DNA from 2 places in the Fusibacter fontis genome. Region 1 is predicted to be linked to the other one. Evidence: a T-box and tRNA genes for the amino acid it is inferred to sense, from the RefSeq annotation. Region 1 holds a T-box; the other holds one or more tRNA genes.
What was found. The T-box of region 1 lies ahead of proS (proline--tRNA ligase). A T-box ahead of a tRNA ligase gene usually reads a tRNA of that ligase, here a tRNA-Pro.

Region 1 (9,424 bases):
TTGAAAAATTCATGTATGATGATTTAAAAAACAGTCATAATTTGCATAAGTTTATAGAAGCAAAAGTCGTAAAGAATAAGCGGATGACATTTTTGATTGATGAAGTACAAGAAATTGAATCGTGGGGAAAAGTCATTAATAGCCTTAGAGCGAGTTTTGATGCAGATATTTATGTAACAGGTTCAAACTCGAGAATGTTCTCTGGAGAGCATTTAACCTATCTTTCTGGGCGCTACATTGAAATAAAGATCTTTCCTTTATCTTTTAAAGAGTTCCTTGAATTTAAATCCTATAAAGAAGAATTTGCAGAAAATTTTTTTGATGAATACCTTCGTATTGGGTCATTTCCAGCAGTAGGTCTTGCAAAGCAAGAGGAAGTAGTGGAAGCTATATTGTCAGGCTTATTTGATTCAGTCTTCACCAGAGACATTATCATGAGAGGAAATATAAAAGATGAAGGTGCTTTTTATAAAGTAGCTAAGTTTGTATTCGAGAATATTGGAAATAATCTGTCTGCCAATGGTATAAAAAATACGATGCTATCTCATGGTCATAAAATCACTTCTGATACTGTGGATAATTACCTTCAATTAATGTGTGATGCCCACATGCTCTATCAATGTGAACGTTATGATATTCGAGGTAAAGAACGTTTAAAAACCAATGGGAAGTATTATGTTGTAGATACAGGTTTAAGAAATAAACTCCTTGGATATAAACAGGGAAATTTAGGACATATCGTTGAAAACCTCGTTTACATTCAACTGCGAAGAATGGGTTATGAGGTGACTGTTGGAAAAAATATGTCTTATGAAATAGATTTTATAGCAATTAAGGGTACAGCGAGGTTGTATTTCCAGGTGAGTTTAACAGCACTTGATGATGCGACATATGATCGTGAAATCAATTCACTTATTAAGATTAATGATCAATTTCCTAAGTACTTGATTACTATGGATAAGGTAGATCTGTCAAAAGAGGGAATTGTACATTTGAATTTGATGGATTTTCTGCTTGAAAAATACAATTTTTAACTTTTGATACCAGTAATGACAACGGTTAGAAATGCTTCGGAACTATTAGTAGGAGTTGAAACTTTTATTGTCATTAAAAGCCAATTCATAATTTGGAATCCGATTTTTAGTTACTTGAACACAGGTGAATGGATAGTTCCAAAATTAATTCTATTTGCAGGCGGAGCTCTCTTGATATTAGTCTCAATATCAATTGTATCGACCCGGCGAAAATCCTACAGAAAAGAATTGTCGTGAGATTTAATGGTTGTTCACGCACAACACCACCGGCGAAAATTCCATGTAAGTGGGACGACGCTTCACATAATGGTGATTCATGAACGATTCCGCAGGCGCAGCCGAGGACCAAGTGAAGGAAGCACCATTATGTGAAGCGTCGTCCCATCATACTCCATAGTTTTCCCCCACACCTTAATAAACTCAATGAGGAAACTTCTTTATTATGTCTTATCGTATAGATATGTTTTCTTAGTTTTTATACTTCCTAATACAATTCCTAATGGCATATTAATCGCAACTAAAAAAAATGTCACCCTTTCGAAATTCATTATACTACCAAGTAAAAACATCATTGTTCCAATAGTGAAAAAAACAATAAAAAAATTCAACTGGCGTCTAAGTCTCTTCTTGGTTTTTTCCCAACTATGTTTATTAACCTTTTTTTGTAATTTCATGATCAATCCAGGTAGGTTAAAAAATATATAATATGAAAAACCAATGAACAACGATAAGACTGATCGCTGACTGAATAATTCATATCCAGCGCCACCAATAAGTAAGAATAAAGTGAAACTAAAACCTAAATAATACCTTGAATATTTAATCAATGCATCAATATTTTCATCTAAGAAATTAAACATTTAGATACCTCCTATTTTAATGATGTTACCATAAAGTCTTCGATAATTCCATCACTTCAACATATAACATGTACTTTGGTTAAATGTTGCATCAAATTTGCGCTTATCTTGTTGTTACAATCCGTTCATGCACAACGCCACCGGCGAAAATTCCATGTAAGTGGGACGACGCTTCACATAATGGTGATTCATGAACGATTCTGCAGGCGCAGCCGAGGACCAAGTGAAGGAAGCACCATTATGTGAAGCGCCACCCCATCATACCCCATAATTTTCCCTCACACCTTGACAAAATCAAAGGGACGGATTATATTAATTGAAGAATGACAAATTAGACACCCACAAGTCTGCAAAAATCTTTGGGTGTAGTATAAGGCTATGAAAAGGCCAGTAAGTGCAACGATATCTTTAGAGAATGGGATTCACCGGCTGAAAGATCCCTAGAGTAAATGGCACTGAACCTACCTTTGAGCATGTATTAATCGTACACGGGAAGGACCGTTATATCCTATACGAGTGAGTAAAGCAATTTACTAATTAGAGTGGTACCGCGAGTCTTCGTCTCTAGCAATAAGAGATGAAGGCTTTTTGTTTTTTTGAAAGTAAAAGTGGATAAAGAGGACATCATCGAGTGTTGTTTTATCGGTGAATAAGAGAAATCAAGTAAATAAGAGTAATCATATAAACACGAGAAATAAAATGAATCTTAACGGAGGTTATAATGAGTAAGCAAAATGAAAAAGAATTTGTAAAAGACATTACCAAAATGGAAGATGATTTCGCACAGTGGTATACAGATGTCATCAAAAAGACGGACTTAGTAGACTATTCACCTGTAAAGGGTTTTATGGTCATCAAACCATACGGTTATGCACTTTGGGAAGGGATTCAAGCATTTTTAGACAGACGTTTCAAAGAAACAGGTCATCAAAATGTGTATTTCCCACTCTTAATTCCAGAGAGTTTATTAAACAAAGAAAAAGAGCACGTTGAAGGTTTCGCGCCAGAAGTGGCTTGGGTAACACATGGCGGTAGTGAAGAGCTTGCTGAACGTCTTTGTGTACGACCAACATCTGAGACGATTATTTGTTCTATGTACTCAAAATGGCTCACAACTTATAGAGAACTTCCATATCTTTATAACCAATGGTGTTCGGTTGTACGCTGGGAAAAAGCGACGCGTCCATTTTTAAGAACGTCTGAATTCTTATGGCAAGAAGGTCATACGCTTCATGAAACACAACAAGAGGCGCAAGAAGAAACACTTAGAATGCTCGGCATTTATCAAGAGATGGCTGAAGAACTTTTAGCAATTCCAATGGTTGCCGGTCGAAAATCAGATCGTGAAAAATTTGCTGGTGCTGAAGCGACGTACACAATCGAGGCGCTTATGCATGATGGTAAAGCGCTTCAATCGGGAACTTCACACAACTTAGCGCAACACTTTACGAAAGCGTTTGAAATCACATTCCAAGGCAGAACAGGCGAACTTGAACATCCACATCATACATCATGGGGCGTATCGACTCGTCTAATCGGCGGCGTAATCATGGTGCATGGCGATAACAGAGGTTTGGTATTGCCACCAAGACTTGCACCAATTCAAGTAGTGATTATTCCAATTGCACAGAAAAAAGAAGGCGTACTTGAGCACGTTAATGCGCTATTTGATGAACTTAAAGCAGCGGGTATCCGCGTGAAGTTAGACGACAGCGCGGAGTATTCACCAGGCTGGAAATTCAATGAATATGAAATGAAAGGCGTGCCACTCCGTTTAGAAGTGGGTCCTAGAGATATTGAAAACGGCGTGATGATGGCAGCAAGACGCGACACGCTTGAAAAGATGACGTTAAACCGCGAAGGGGCTGTTGAGACCGTTAAAACGTTATTGGATACGATTCATTACGACATGCTTGAAAGAGCAAGAAAAAATAGAGATGAGAAGACGTTTACATTTAGCACATACGATGAATTCAAAACTAAAATGGTAGAAACACCTGGTTTTGCTAAAACGATGTGGTGTGGCGACGAAGCGTGTGAAGCACAGGTAAAAGCAGATACAGGCGTAACGATTCGCTGTCTTCCATTTGAACAAGAAAACTTGGGCGATACGTGTCCATTCTGTGGCAAACCAGCGAAACACATGGTTTACATGGCAAAAGCGTACTAAGAAAATCAATATAAAAAAGTGGCGAATCCCCACATTTATTTATAAGATGTGATGATTCCACCACCGATTAAACGATCGCCAATATAACAGACCAATGCTTGTCCTTTTGAAGGTGCCCGAACGGGACTTTCAAACGTGAGGCGAGCAGCGGTCTTTATTTTTTTGTTCTCTAGAAGACAGGTTGTCTTTGAACTATTTGAGTGAATGATTTCGCCTACTTCAACTGTTAATTCTGGTTTGAACAGTTCATCTGACTTCACAATGCATAATTTTCCTTCGTAAACCGCTGACCACTGGCTGACGATGACGGAGACTTCAAGCGTATTTTCGTCAGGCGATTCCTGAAGCAACGACGCTTGTAGCTTGGGTGAAATGAGGTTGAAATCTTCACAGTCGATGGTGTGATATAAAAGATCCTCTTCGCTTCCAAGTGTAACGATCTGTGAATGGGCATTCAGCTCTGTTACGACGTATTTTCCATTGAGATATTGTCCGTTTAGGTCTTTGCCCAGTCGCCTTTTTTGCCCAATGGTGAAGTGAGCGGTTCCTTGATGATGCCCCACGATTTCTCCTGTGGTGAGGACAAAGTCACCAGGGGACATGGCCGGATGAGAGTGTTCTTTAAGATAGAGCGCATGGTTTTTGTGTTCGATGAAGCAGATGCCCATACTGTCTTTTTTCTCGGCGAGTTCAAGATGATAGGACGCAAATGTCTCGCGAACAGCGGCTTTACTTTCCATATCGCCAAGGGGAAAAATCAGCCGACTCAGCGTCTCTTGATTGAGATGATAGAGATTGTACGATTGATCTTTGCGCTTATTTTCTGAGCGATAGAGTTCGTATTCACCTGTATCTTGGTTATACACACACTTTGCATAGTGTCCAGTTGAAAAATACTCAGCGCCATGTGCGACTGCATCTTCAATGAGTCGCCCATATTTGAGTTTTTCATTGCAGATTAGGCATGGATTGGGCGTATTTCCTTGTGCATAAGCATCGTGAAAGTTTTTAATGACAAGATCATTAAAATAGGTGCGATAATCGAGTACCAAGTGTTCTATTTCTAGGCATTTGGCTATTTGGCGTGCAGATTCAATTTCGCTGGATTGGTGGTCAAAGAGCCACATGGTAACACCGATGACTTCGTGACCTTGCTTTTTAAGTAAAAGGGCGGTGGTGCCACTATCGACACCACCGCTCAATCCTACTGCTATTTTACTCATATTAATTGACCCTTTCAGTTCCAACAAATGCCACTGCTATCATATCGGGACCAACATGTGATGCAATCGTCATTGAAAGTTCACTGACGATAATTTCTACGTTTGGTTTGATGTCTCGAATCTGCTGAACAAGCTGTTCTGCGTCATCTGGACAATTGCCATGGCCAACGATGATAAACTGTGTGAGTGATGGATCAAAATGTTCGTTAACTTTTGAAGCTAAAAGTGCGATGGATTTTTTACGGCCTCTGACATTGCCATAAGGTTTGATTCGTCCTTCATTGTCGAGTCCGAGTGTCGGTTTGACGTTGAGAACATTTCCTACCATAGCTGAGGTAGAAGAGATGCGACCGCCATTTTTTAAATATGTGAGGTTGTCTACACCAAACCAATGTTGTGTTTTGAGTTTGACAGAATCTGCCCATGCGGCTACTTCTTCTGCTGATTTTCCAGCTTGTGCGAGTCGTACGGCTCCAACAATTAAGACGCCAAGTCCAATAGATGCAGAGACAGTATCGACGATCTCGATTTTTCGCTCTGGATAATCTTCAAGCGCATTGAGTTTGCCAATCATAGCTGAGTTCATCGTGCCGCTCATTCCTGAAGAGAGTGGTAAGTATACGATGTCATTGCCTTCGGCGAGTTCTTTGCGAAAAACTTCTTCAAAACGAAACGCGTTGATCTGTGAAGTAGTCGGCATGATGCCTTGTCTTAAAAGATTGTAGAATTCCGTCTTGTCATAAGATTTACCCAAGTCATCAATTACGTCTCTGTCTTGGATGCGTATCGGCATGCCAATGACGTGTAAAAGCGATGTGTGTGCTTCTACAAATTGAAGGGGTAAATCACAGCAGGAATCTGTTATGATTTTTAGGTTCATTGAGCGCCTCCAGTTTCTTTTCTTAGTGATGTGATTTTCTCCTAATCATAAATGTCACATAGGAAGAAAAGGCTGTAAGTTTGAACCCAACTGCGAGAATTAAAAGATATTGCAACCACTTAGCATCTGGCATCCAAAGTAACAATACAATGGAGAGGCTAAATACAACAGTTGCGAGCTTGCCAAAAATGTTTGACGGAATAATGAGTTTTTCTTTACGTAAGTATAAATAGATACCTGTACAAATCATAAAGAGTTCTTTGACCAACATAATGAGCAGGACCCAAAATGGCACATAGTGATCGATATACAGCGAAGTGAGCGCTGTTAGCAGCATGAGTTTATCTGCTAGCGGATCAAATACGGTACCAAATGGAGTAATCAGTTGATATTTCCTTGCAATGTAACCATCCAAAAAATCTGTTATCCCGGCAATAATAAAAATAATAAGTGCGAATAAATGTGCATAAGACAAATTAGAAAAATAAACAAAATAAAACACTGGGACTAAACAAAGGCGGATGGCTGTAAGAATATTTGGGGTGTTTTTCAACCGTTTCACTCCTCTCGAGTATGGAATACAAAATTACACTTAATTTGATTATAAACGAATTAGAAGTTGTTTTCAATTGAAGTTGTCAATAGAGGAGAATATACAACGAAAACATAAAAAAACACATTCGTAGATAAAGCTAGAATGTGTTTTAAGTATTTGTGATAACCATTAATGTCTATGAAAGGGTTCGTGTTCAAACAATGGTTGATGTTCTCGTAGTGGTTGATGTCCATGTACTTGTTCGTGTCCATGTAGTTGTTCATGGCGAGAAAAATGTCGCATAAGCTCGTGTCGAAGTTTTTTAAATTGTTTGATATTGCCTTCATATATAAGTGTCATGTTGTCCAGATCAAAGAAATCCGTCGCTTGCACCAGTCCCGGATGTTTTCCGATGTCTAAAACACCATGCTTTTTTAGAAGCATATAGACAAATTGAGAGCAAAAATAGTGATTTTTACGAGGAAGTGGACGATTCACTAGTACGCCAAAAAGGCCTAAAAAATTATAGTGGTAGCGATGACGATGTTTGTAAAAAAATCGAATATCGCGATTAAGGCCGTTGAATTGCCTTCTCGTTACTGGAACTCGGTATATTTTACATTCAGCAGCATCATTTTTTTTATAGACGCCTTCAAATAAATTTTCTTCTACAAATCCACCTGAAAATGGATTGTCTGGATTCACTCTTCCGAAACTGTACATTCTCGAAAATGTATCATCAAAGCTAATGGACGTGTGCACATAACTCGAAGGGGTGAAATGCTTGATCGTTCTTGCAAGCCACGTTCCAGTTTTTGAAAATACAAGATATATGTAATCTTGTTGTGTTGGCATAAAATTCTCCAAATTATGAGACTTTGTCGAAATAAAAGTACTAAGATACAACTACTAAAATACAACGACGTAGTTAATACTGAGAAATTATATCATTTTTTTTAGTATAAGACTAGGACAGAACTCTAATTAATGGAAATTTAAGAATGATGAAACGAGGTAAGCGTTGAAGGAAAGGCAAATTTTTACCTACCTACAATATCTTGGTAACCTTCAATTTCTGAACGATTTGCACCATATGGTTCAATATAATAACGACCTTCGGACTCTTCAATCATTATGAGACCGTTAGCTTCAGAAGAAATACTAACGTTCAGGTAATATAACATAGGGTAGTCTTCCTCGTTAAAGGATTCAGCTCGGTCAACTTTTAGTTTGTGATACCAATTTGAACCGTAACGATTTGCCATTAGAGCGTTTGCTTCATGTAAATACCCCTCGATACGCGTTTGATCTCTAACTGGATCTCCATATTCATCTAAATACTTACCGTCTTTAATACAAGATAACAGCAAATCTACATCTTCATTTTTGATTGCCTTAAAAAAATTTCTGGTCACTGACTGTGGTGTTTTATTCATATCGCTATGAGGACCATCAAAATTTGAAGTGCTTATAAACAAGTATACCGAGCAAATTGAAACTATAGCAATAATTAATGAAATGATTGGATGTAATTTAATTATTTTAGAAATCCGCTTAAATGAAAAATTCTGCACATGATTTTGTTTTGAATCTGAAAAAAACATTTGAGTAGGCTTAACGGTGCTTTTTGATTTATTTGTTAGGTTGTAATGAATTTTCTTTCCACAATGATAGCAATAACTACAATCGTCGTTGATTTTAGTTCCACATTCGCTGCAATACATAATGTCCTCACTTTATATAGATGGTGTAATTTTCAAAATATAGATGATGTAATTTTCAAAGATATTATACTAAGAAATTCACAGTAAGTTAAGCATTATAAAATTTTCAGTCTTCAAATCACTGATTTGGGTATATACTAAAAAGAGAATGATGAAATCGGAGGATGCCATGTCTGAAAAACAAAGTACTCAAGTAAATGACAATACTCAAGAAAAGGACCGCACTCAAGAAAAGGACAACACACATAAAAAACGTAAAAAAGAAACTCTAGAGATGAGTCAAGAAATGGGTCCTGAGATGAAACTTCAAATGGAGATATTAAATGTACTCTTTGAAGGTGCATTTATTGTCAGTGAGATGGGGACGATTTTGCACTGGAATCAAGGGGCAAAGCGATTGACGGGGTATAGTGCTGAAGATATGCTTATGACGAATTTTTCTGAGGATATCCTCAATTTGATGGATGATGCAGGTAGACAACTGTGTCTTGGTAATTGTCCGGTAGAACTTACTTTTTCCGATGGCGTACAACGTGAAGTAGATGCGTATACAAAACATAAACGCGGGCATCGCGTCCCTTTAAAATACAGAGTTTCTATGTTAGAAGCCCTTCCAAATGGCGAGAGATCTGTGCTCGTAACGATGGCACCAGTAATGGAGTCGGTTAAGACTTCTGAACGATTGAATGCTGAATCGCAATTGCTTTTGATGGATCCTTTGACAGATCTTCCTAATCGGACCTATATAGATCTTATTTTAGATGAAAAAATCAAGATGTTTGAGCGATTTTCATTTCATTTTGGCGTTGCACTTGTGGATATTGATAATTTCGAAGGCGTGAATGCAACTTTTGGAAGAGCATTGAGCGATGAAGTGTTAAGTGTACTTGCAAGAACATTTAGAAATTCATTTAGAGGGGCTGATTTTATCGGCAGATGGCAAAATGATGAATTTTTATTTTTCTTCTCGGGTGTCACCAATGAACACATGCAGAAGT
Region 2 (9,424 bases), 1.5 Mb from region 1:
CCGAACCCATATCTGTTGAAAAAGGTTGGGATGACATGTGGATAGCGGAGAAATTCCAATCGAACCCGGAGATAGCTGGTTCTCCTCGAAATAGCTTTAGGGCTAGCCTTGAGGTAAAGAGATACGGGGGTAGAGCACTGAATGACCTAGGGGCTTTCACCGGCTACCGAAGTCTATCAAACTCCGAATACCGATATCTTATACTCAGGAGTCAGACTGTGTGTGATAAGATTCATAGTCAAAAGGGAAACAGCCCAGACCATCAGCTAAGGTCCCAAAATGTAAGTTAAGTGGAAAAGGATGTGGAATTGCACAGACAACTAGGATGTTGGCTTAGAAGCAGCCATACATTTAAAGAGTGCGTAATAGCTCACTAGTCGAGTGATTCTGCGCCGAAGATTACCGGGGCTAAAACTTACTACCGAAGCTATGGAATTGCTTAGGCAATTGGTAGAGGAGCATTGTATATGGGGCGAAGCAAGATCGTAAGGACTTGTGGACTGTATAGAAGAGAGAATGTTGGCATGAGTAACGAGAGACGGGTGAGAATCCCGTCCGCCGAAAACCCAAGGTTTCCTGAGGAAGGTTCGTCCGCTCAGGGTAAGTCAGGGCCTAAGCCGAGGACGAAAGTCGTAGGCGATGGACAACAGGTAAAGATTCCTGTACCACCGAGAACCGTTTGAGAGAGGGAATGACACAGGAGGTTATGCTAAGCGCACGATTGGTTGAGTGCGTCCAAGCAACGAGTCTGAGAGGTAGGCAAATCCGCCTCTTGTAAGGGTGAGTTGTGATGGGGAGTGAAAATAGTAGCGAAGTAGCAGATATCACACTGTCAAGAAAAGTTTCTATCGAGGGAGCAGGTGCCTGTACCGTAAACCGACACAGGTGGGAGAGTAGAAAATACTAAGGCGAGCGAGAAAACTATTGTTAAGGAACTCGGCAAAATGACCCCGTAACTTCGGGAGAAGGGGTGCCGACTCAGGTTCAGAGCTAGAGTCGGCCGCAGAGGATAGGTCCAAGCGACTGTTTACCAAAAACACAGGTCTCTGCTAAATCGAAAGATGATGTATAGGGGCTGACGCCTGCCCGGTGCTGGAAGGTTAAGGGGAAGTGTTAGAGCAATCGAAGCACAGAACTGAAGCCCCAGTAAACGGCGGCCGTAACTATAACGGTCCTAAGGTAGCGAAATTCCTTGTCGGGTAAGTTCCGACCCGCACGAAAGGCGTAACGATTTGGACGCTGTCTCAACAATAGACTCGGTGAAATTGTAGTACCGGTAAAGATGCCGGTTACCCGCAGCTAGACGGAAAGACCCCGTGGAGCTTTACTGCAGCTTGGCACTGGATAATGGTATATCATGTACAGGATAGGTGGGAGACTGAGAAGTTAGGACGCTAGTCTTAGCGGAGTCGCCGTTGGGATACCACTCTTGATATAACGTTATTCTAACTATGACCAGTTACCCTGGTTTAGGACAATGTCAGGTGGGCAGTTTGACTGGGGCGGTCGCCTCCTAAAGAGTAACGGAGGCGCCTAAAGGTTCCCTCAGCGCGGTTGGAAATCGCGCGAAGAGTGTAAAGGCAAAAGGGAGCTTGACTGCGAGAGAGACATTTCGAGCAGGTACGAAAGTAGAGCTTAGTGATCCGGTGGCACCGCATGGAAGGGCCATCGCTCAACGGATAAAAGCTACCCCGGGGATAACAGGCTTATCTCCCCCAAGAGTCCACATCGACGGGGAGGTTTGGCACCTCGATGTCGGCTCGTCTCATCCTGGGGCTGAAGTAGGTCCCAAGGGTTGGGCTGTTCGCCCATTAAAGAGGCACGCGAGCTGGGTTCAGAACGTCGTGAGACAGTTCGGTCCCTATCTGCTGTGGGCGTAGGAAATTTGAGAGGAGCTGTCCTTAGTACGAGAGGACCGGGATGGACGAACCGCTGGTGGATCAGTTGTCATGCCAATGGCACAGCTGAGTAGCTAAGTTCGGACGGGATAAGCGCTGAAGGCATCTAAGCGCGAAGCCCCCCTCAAGATGAGATTTCCCATCCAGAAATGGAGTAAGATCCCATGAAGATAATGTGGTAATAGGCCTGAGGTGTAAGTGCAGTAATGCATTCAGCTGACAGGTACTAATAGATCGAGGACTTGACCTAACGATCCAAACACTTTTGAATGAACCTCTATATGTGATTTTCAGGGTCTGATGACCTAGGGTATAATAACCTTGTGCCTAGTCAGTTTTTATACGAAAAACCGACCTACGGCAAATTTTACTACGTGCCTAGTCAATTTGCTTCGCAAACCGACCTACGGCTGAAATTGTAAACAATTTCATATCTAGTGATGATGGCGGAGGGGAAACACCTGTTCCCATACCGAACACAGAAGTAAAGTCCTCCAGCGTCGATGGTACTTGGCGGGTAGCTGCCTGGGAGAGTAGAACGTCGCTAGTTTGTTCTTTAAGAACTAAAAAGTATTCCAAGGTAGCTCAACAATCATGGAGCAAAGCGAAATGTGATGTTTATAAGTGATTGTTACACCAAAGAATATGCAATGCTTTTAAAAGTATTCCAAGGTAGCTCAACGGTGGAGCACTCGGCTGTTAACCGATAGGCTGAGGGTTCGAATCCCTCCCTTGGAGCCATTTTAAACGTGCCGTGGTGGCGGAACTGGCAGACGCACAGGACTTAAAATCCTGCGGTGGCGACACCGTACCGGTTCGATTCCGGTCCTCGGCACCAATTTTATATTTATTATCGCGGAGTGGAGCAGTGGCAGCTCGTTGGGCTCATAACCCAAAGGCCGTAGGTTCGAATCCTGCCTCCGCAACCATGTTATTTTGCATGGCCCCTTGGTCAAGCGGTCAAGACACCGCCCTTTCACGGCGGTAACAGGGGTTCGATTCCCCTAGGGGTCACCATTTATGTTTTACGAAGTAAAACAGTCGACGTTAAATTCGAAGAATTTTAGGAGACTAACGAAGTAAAACAGTCAATGTTCCGTTGACAATTTGAAGAAAACGAAAGTTTTTTTCACATGGAAGTTTAGCTCAGCTGGGAGAGCATCTGCCTTACAAGCAGAGGGTCATAGGTTCGATCCCTATAACTTCCACCATTTTCAGTTTTGTATTTCAAAACTGCCCGACGTATGCAACTTAGTTGCTAGAAGGGAATTTGTACATCAAATGATGTGCGAGTAATCATTATTGCGGTCCAGTAGTTCAGTTGGTTAGAACGCTAGCCTGTCACGCTAGAGGTCGAGGGTTCGAGTCCCTTCTGGATCGCCATTTATGCCGGTGTAGCTCAATTGGTAGAGCAACTGACTTGTAATCAGTAGGTCGCGGGTTCGAGTCCCATCACCGGCTCCATTTTATGACTGGAGGGGTTCCCGAGTGGCCAAAGGGGGCGGACTGTAAATCCGTTATCGACGATTTCGAAGGTTCGAATCCTTCTCCCTCCACCATTTAATTATATGATTTGTTATGAATCATTCAACTGGTGTTACACAATTTGTGAATAGAGTAAAAAAGCTGTTGATACTTGTGTGGAATAAGGCTTGAGTTGATAAGAATTTCTTTCCAGTATCGTGCGGGTGTAGCTCAATGGTAGAGCCCCAGCCTTCCAAGCTGGTTGTGAGAGTTCGATTCTCTTCACCCGCTCCAATTTTCATTGGGGATTCGCCAAGCGGTAAGGCAACGGACTTTGACTCCGTCATTCACAGGTTCAAATCCTGTATCCCCAGCCAATTTTCATGGTCCATTAGCTCAGTCGGTAGAGCACCTGACTTTTAATCAGGGTGTCCCGCGTTCGAATCGCGGATGGATCACCATTTTAATTAACAAATTTGGAGAGGTACCGAAGCGGTCATAACGGGGCGGTCTTGAAAACCGTTAGGGTGCAAGCCCACGTGGGTTCGAATCCCACCCTCTCCGCCATTTTAAAATTGGAGAAGTACTCAAGTGGCTGAAGAGGCTCCCCTGCTAAGGGAGTAGGTCTCGACAAGGGGCGCGAGGGTTCAAATCCCTCCTTCTCCGCCAATTTTAAATGTATTGGGCCATTAGCTCAGTTGGTTAGAGCACCCGGCTCATAACCGGATGGTCCGGGGTTCGAGTCCCTGATGGCCCACCAAATATATAGGGGTGTAGCTCAGCTGGTAGAGCAGCGGTCTCCAAAACCGCGTGTCGTGGGTTCGAAGCCTGTCACCCCTGCCATTTCTTTTCAATTTAATATTTTTTATCGGGGTGTAGCGCAGTTTGGTAGCGCATCTGGTTTGGGACCAGAGGGCCGCGGGTTCAAATCCTGCCACCCCGACCATTAAATCATGGGCGTATAGCTCAGCTGGTTAGAGCGCACGCCTGATAAGCGTGAGGTCGGTGGTTCGAGTCCACTTATGCCCACCATGATTACTAAGAAGGTAACTTCTTATTTGCCCAGATAGCTCAGTCGGTAGAGCAGGGGACTGAAAATCCCCGTGTCGGTGGTTCGATTCCGCCTCTGGGCACCATTTTTTTATATTGCAAAAGCAAGTGGGGAATATTAATCCCCACTTTTTTTTATAGAAATTCAAAATTTCTTCGCAAAAGAAAATTGATTAGAATATGAACCAGAATATTGATCATTAAATCAATCAAAAATCTAATTTGAGTAAAGTTGATTATGAAATAGGATAAAAAAAATGATACTACTATATGAGTACCATTTTTAGAAATTCATGGATTATCTGATTAATATTTTCATAAATTACTGTATCATTGAATCGAATGAGCAATGATTCTTTTTTTGAATCTTCTAACTCATATATTTCTCCAAGATTTATAACTTTAGGGTTAATAAATACATATTGAGACTGATTTGAGTCTTTAAAGTGGACAAGATCCATGTTAATTTCGCCTTGTTGGTTACTTAAGTGAAATGAACAATAGTTTGTATGTTTAGTGATTTCGTTGTGTAAACGTGGTATAGAGAGATAGATAGTTGCTTTTAGAGTTTCATTATTAATTTGAGTTTGTAAAATGTAAATTTTTTTGTCATCAATTTTAATGATACTTGGAAATGAATAATTCGTAAGCGTTAGTAACTTAGTTAAGGGAATCATATTTAGAATATCATCGTAGTTGTGTAGTAAAATGATTTGCTTGAGTTTTTGATCCTTTGATTCTAAATATGCTTGATAGAGTACGATGCTGTCTTTTCCACTAATTGTGTCAGTTCTGTTAATTCCTAAGCTTTGTTCTATGGTCTTTAACTTATAATTATCAAGGGGATACCTATCTTTATTTTTTTTTGCAATCCGCAGTAAATCTATGTTAATCAATTTTGGAATTAAATAATGGATGTGGTGGTGCTGAAACCTAGCATTAATAAATGGAAAATCAAAAGAATCACCATTGAAACTGATAAAGTAATCAATTTCATGTTCTTCAATAATTTTTTTTAGTTCTATTAAAAGATCATATTCAGAGTGATAATCGTCATTGAATAATTGAATGACTGTAGGCATTTGATTGGGAATCAAAATTATCAAACCAATGATTACAATCGTATTTTTATGACTTAAGCCGTCTGTTTCTATGTCTATTACAAGTATGTTGTTATTTTTGAAAAGATCATTTATTTGAAGTGAAGTTGTATTTTTTACTATTTCCATGGTGTCCTCCGAAATACAAATGTGAGTCTGTTAAATATTTAGATATTGTAGAGCGATAAGGGGAATCTATATTTCTAAGTTTAATGATTAATATGACCTACGTCAATTGATATTGTGACTTAATTCTAAAGAAGTCAAATCTGTAGAAGATTAAGTAGGTTAATTCGTCAAGATGAAATTCTTGTATTTTAGTTGAATCAAATTGACAAATGTGATGTTTCGGTATGTATCTGATTTATAGTTGTACTACATTAAGTAGATTAACAAAACGGAATAATCACTAGCTAATCTTATGAATTTATGTTAATATATAAGCGATAATATTTCGAATATAGAATGGTAGGATTAAATGATTACATTAGATACGTTCAAGCGTGGTATGGTAAATGGACTAAAAACATTGTGGATCTTATCTAGAGTTTTAATACCTGTTTATTTAATTGTTACTGTGATAAGAATGACACCGTTAATTGATGGAATAGCAGTTGTTTTCAAGCCATTAATGATTTGGTTTGGATTACCCGGCGAAGCAGCTATTGTTTTAGTTTTAGGGAATGTTTTGAATCTATATGCAGCTTTAGGTGCGATTGCATCGCTAACGCTTTCTGTGAAACAGATTACCATACTTGCTGTGATGCTAGCCTTTTCACATTCATTAATTGTTGAAACGGCAATATTTAACAAATTAAAAGTAAATACAGTATTCGTTGTATTGTTGCGTTTGAGTTTGTCAATAATCAGTGGTATTTTGCTAAATGTCTTTTTATAAAGAGGAAATTATGAGTTATCTAATCGAGTTTTATGAAATTGGAATCATAGGCAGTATTAAATCTATTTATGGGATTGCTGTTATTGTTATCCCACTCATGATTTTTATGGAAATTGCGAAAGATTTAAAAATTCTTGATGGGGTTTCGAAATTATTTTCACCCATTTCGAAATTTTTAGGAATGAGTAACAGGTCAGCTTTTCCGTTAGCGGTAGGATTGTTCTTTGGTATTTCATATGGAGCAGGTGTTTTAATACAATCCATGAATGAAGATGAGTTAGATACAAAAAGTGTGCTTCTTGTATCTATATTTTTAGCTGCTTGTCATGCAATTGTAGAGGATACATTACTGTTTGTTGCCGTTGGAGCGAGTGGAATCATTATTGTATCGGTTAGACTTATAAGTGCATTTTTTCTTACTTATTTCTCATCATTATACATGACTAAGAAGAAAATGTAATTTTTTGGATTAAGGATTAAATGATAGTTTAATTTAACAATAATCGAATGAAGTAACAGCCAAATGAAGTAACTGTCAAATGATGTAACTGTCAAATGATGTAACTGTCAAATGAAGAAACAGTTAAGTTAAATGAAAATCAGATCTAGCGTTAATCCGATTTAACTTTAATATATAAATAAAGCATGATGAGATAATTTGTTAAGATAGGGGGATCGTAATGAAGGAGATTTCAATAGATGATTTGCAAATTGGCATGAGATTGTCTAAAGATATTTATAATGATTTGGGGAATATTATATTATCTCAAGGGACTGAATTTCAATCACGACATGTAGATTATTTTAAAAATCATAATATTACTCACGTTTTTGTTTCAGAAGATGGTCAAGACGAAAAATCTTTCGCTTATAAAAATATTTCTTTAGAAACTAAGTACCGTGAAATTAATAATAATTATGCAGTTGTTCTTGATCGTTTTAAGAAAATCTATTATCAAGTTCAAAATAAAGATTTTGATTTTGATGTTAAGACAGTAGAGGATGATATCAAACCTTTAATTGACACGCTATTGGCTGATAATGATGTGCTTGGTACAATGCGTTTACTTTCGTTTAGAGAAAGCTATAATTTCACTCATGCTGTAAATGTATCCATGCTTGGAGCCATGTTAGGAAAATGGTTAGGACTTGGCAAAAGTAGTATTTACATGATTGGTATGGCTGGTTTGTTACATGATTTGGGAAAGACAGCCGTTCCGCAAGAACTGTTGTTAAAAATGGGGACTTTGAGTGAAATTGAGAAAGGCGCATTGCAAGATCATTCTAGACTCGGATATGAACTTTTAAAAAATAATTTATCCATACCTAAAGAAGTATTAGCTGCAATTTTATTTCATCATGAACGAAGCGATGGTACTGGATATCCAAGCGGACTTAAAGAAGAGCAGACTCCGTATTTAGCTCGAATTATAGGCGTTGTGGATGTTTTTGACGCTATTACGTCTGATCGTGTTTATAAAAAGGGAATTTCATCCTTTCAGGCATTTAATATTATGAAAGATGAAAGTTTCAGAGGGTTAGATCCTGTGATTACGGACGTTTTCATGACCAACATTGCTAAATATTTTATTAATAATAAAGTGAAATTAAATGATGGTCGAGTGGGCGAAGTTATTTATATTAATAAGTTTGCGTTGAACAGACCACTTATTAAAACTGGAAATGAGTACGTAGATTTATCAAGTGATTATTCGCTTGATATTGAGGAAGTATTACTTCATCATATGTAATGAAGTGGTTTGCTTATTATGATAATTCATCTTTTAGTCAATAGATTACTGGGTGGTTATTTGAGGATAAGTTGAATAATAATTAATTAAGGCTATAATATTTAAACATATTATAGCCTTACTATTTGTAGTTTATCTTATGATGCACTCATTTTATTTACTTGCTGTAAACACCCATTTCAAAAATAGCTTTTATGTCTTGATAGTCTTGTGTTTTGCCTAATGCAAGCATTAGTTTAATACGTGCTTTTTGACCATTAAGATTACCACCAAATATTGCGCCATGATTTCGAATATCCTTACCACCTCCGGTGTATCCATAGGAGTCTAAAACTCGTCCCATCGGACAACGTGTAACGATGACAACAGGAATGTTGAGTGATATTGCGCGTTTAATGCCATCAATCATGCCTGGTGGAACGTTGCCTCGCCCCATTGCTTCTATTACAAATCCCTTCGTACCATTGTCAATGGCGAAATTCATGTACTTAGAATCATAACCAACGCATGCTTTAATGAGTTCTACTTCTTTTTCGTATCGTGTGGTTTCAATGTGATCATGCTTTATGATGTTTCGATAAAAAATAACTTCATCATTGTCTACAATTCCTAGTGGGCCAAATTCCAAAGATTTGAAAGTATCTAGGGAGAGTGTATGGGATTTAGTCGTTTCACGAGCTGAATTGACTTCATTGTTGAGAACGATGAGCACACCTCTGTTCTGTGCATCATCAGAAGTTGCAGTACAAATCGCTGCTGATAGATTGCTTGGACCATCGTAGCCAAGCTCAGATCCATTTCGCATTGCAGCCACAAATACGATTGGTTTTTGGCAATTGATATTTAAGTCTAAGAAGTAAGCAGTCTCTTCGAGCGAATCCGTTCCGTGAGTAATTACGACACCATCAATATCTGCACGTGAAATTGTTTCTTTCACAAGAGTTGATAACGACCAAATTAGATCTGGTGTCATGTGTGGGCCAGGATAACTGCCAAATGTAATAATTTCAATATCTGCAATTCGATCAATATTGGTTACCATTGACATGATTTCTTCGCTTGAGAGTGCAGGTATAGCAGCTGCTAATCTTTCGTCAACTTTCATTGAAATTGTTCCGCCAGTGAAAATTACAGCGATTCGTTTTTTCATAGAATCCTCCGATGAAGTAAAATTTTACAAATAAATTTTATTTAATCCAAAATTATTATATAATAATGTGATAGATATTAAAAGAAGCATTACGGAAATGTAAAGGAGATATA

Region 2: it has a tRNA-Pro gene. The T-box ahead of proS (proline--tRNA ligase) is inferred to sense a tRNA for this amino acid. The anticodon was not compared.

Annotation. Positions count from the first base shown of each region.
Region 1 covers NZ_AP042445.1:2,124,816-2,134,239, reverse strand. Annotated here, with positions in the region: gene ACZ41W_RS09670 (ATP-binding protein) at 1-1,034, shown strand, start outside; gene ACZ41W_RS09665 (hypothetical protein) at 1,475-1,894, opposite strand; T-box leader at 2,264-2,463, shown strand; gene proS (proline--tRNA ligase) at 2,616-4,064, shown strand; gene ACZ41W_RS09655 (tRNA-specific 2-thiouridylase) at 4,100-5,287, opposite strand; gene ACZ41W_RS09650 (DegV family protein) at 5,289-6,167, opposite strand; gene pgsA (CDP-diacylglycerol--glycerol-3-phosphate 3-phosphatidyltransferase) at 6,190-6,720, opposite strand; gene ACZ41W_RS09640 (hypothetical protein) at 6,892-7,557, opposite strand; gene ACZ41W_RS09635 (hypothetical protein) at 7,743-8,426, opposite strand; gene ACZ41W_RS09630 (diguanylate cyclase domain-containing protein) at 8,596-9,424, shown strand, end outside.
Region 2 covers NZ_AP042445.1:329,239-338,662, forward strand. Annotated here, with positions in the region: rRNA gene ACZ41W_RS01270 (23S ribosomal RNA) at 1-2,148, shown strand, start outside; rRNA gene rrf (5S ribosomal RNA) at 2,332-2,448, shown strand; tRNA gene ACZ41W_RS01280 (tRNA-Asn) at 2,565-2,639, shown strand; tRNA gene ACZ41W_RS01285 (tRNA-Leu) at 2,650-2,736, shown strand; tRNA gene ACZ41W_RS01290 (tRNA-Met) at 2,753-2,827, shown strand; tRNA gene ACZ41W_RS01295 (tRNA-Glu) at 2,841-2,915, shown strand; tRNA gene ACZ41W_RS01300 (tRNA-Val) at 3,034-3,109, shown strand; tRNA gene ACZ41W_RS01305 (tRNA-Asp) at 3,205-3,281, shown strand; tRNA gene ACZ41W_RS01310 (tRNA-Thr) at 3,287-3,362, shown strand; tRNA gene ACZ41W_RS01315 (tRNA-Tyr) at 3,373-3,457, shown strand; tRNA gene ACZ41W_RS01320 (tRNA-Gly) at 3,583-3,656, shown strand; tRNA gene ACZ41W_RS01325 (tRNA-Gln) at 3,665-3,739, shown strand; tRNA gene ACZ41W_RS01330 (tRNA-Lys) at 3,748-3,823, shown strand; tRNA gene ACZ41W_RS01335 (tRNA-Ser) at 3,841-3,929, shown strand; tRNA gene ACZ41W_RS01340 (tRNA-Ser) at 3,940-4,031, shown strand; tRNA gene ACZ41W_RS01345 (tRNA-Ile) at 4,046-4,122, shown strand; tRNA gene ACZ41W_RS01350 (tRNA-Trp) at 4,130-4,205, shown strand; tRNA gene ACZ41W_RS01355 (tRNA-Pro) at 4,232-4,308, shown strand; tRNA gene ACZ41W_RS01360 (tRNA-Ile) at 4,318-4,394, shown strand; tRNA gene ACZ41W_RS01365 (tRNA-Phe) at 4,423-4,498, shown strand; gene ACZ41W_RS01370 (ribonuclease H-like domain-containing protein) at 4,679-5,641, opposite strand; gene ACZ41W_RS01375 (nucleoside recognition domain-containing protein) at 5,991-6,410, shown strand; gene ACZ41W_RS01380 (nucleoside recognition domain-containing protein) at 6,421-6,870, shown strand; gene ACZ41W_RS01385 (HD-GYP domain-containing protein) at 7,091-8,161, shown strand; gene ACZ41W_RS01390 (asparaginase) at 8,319-9,311, opposite strand.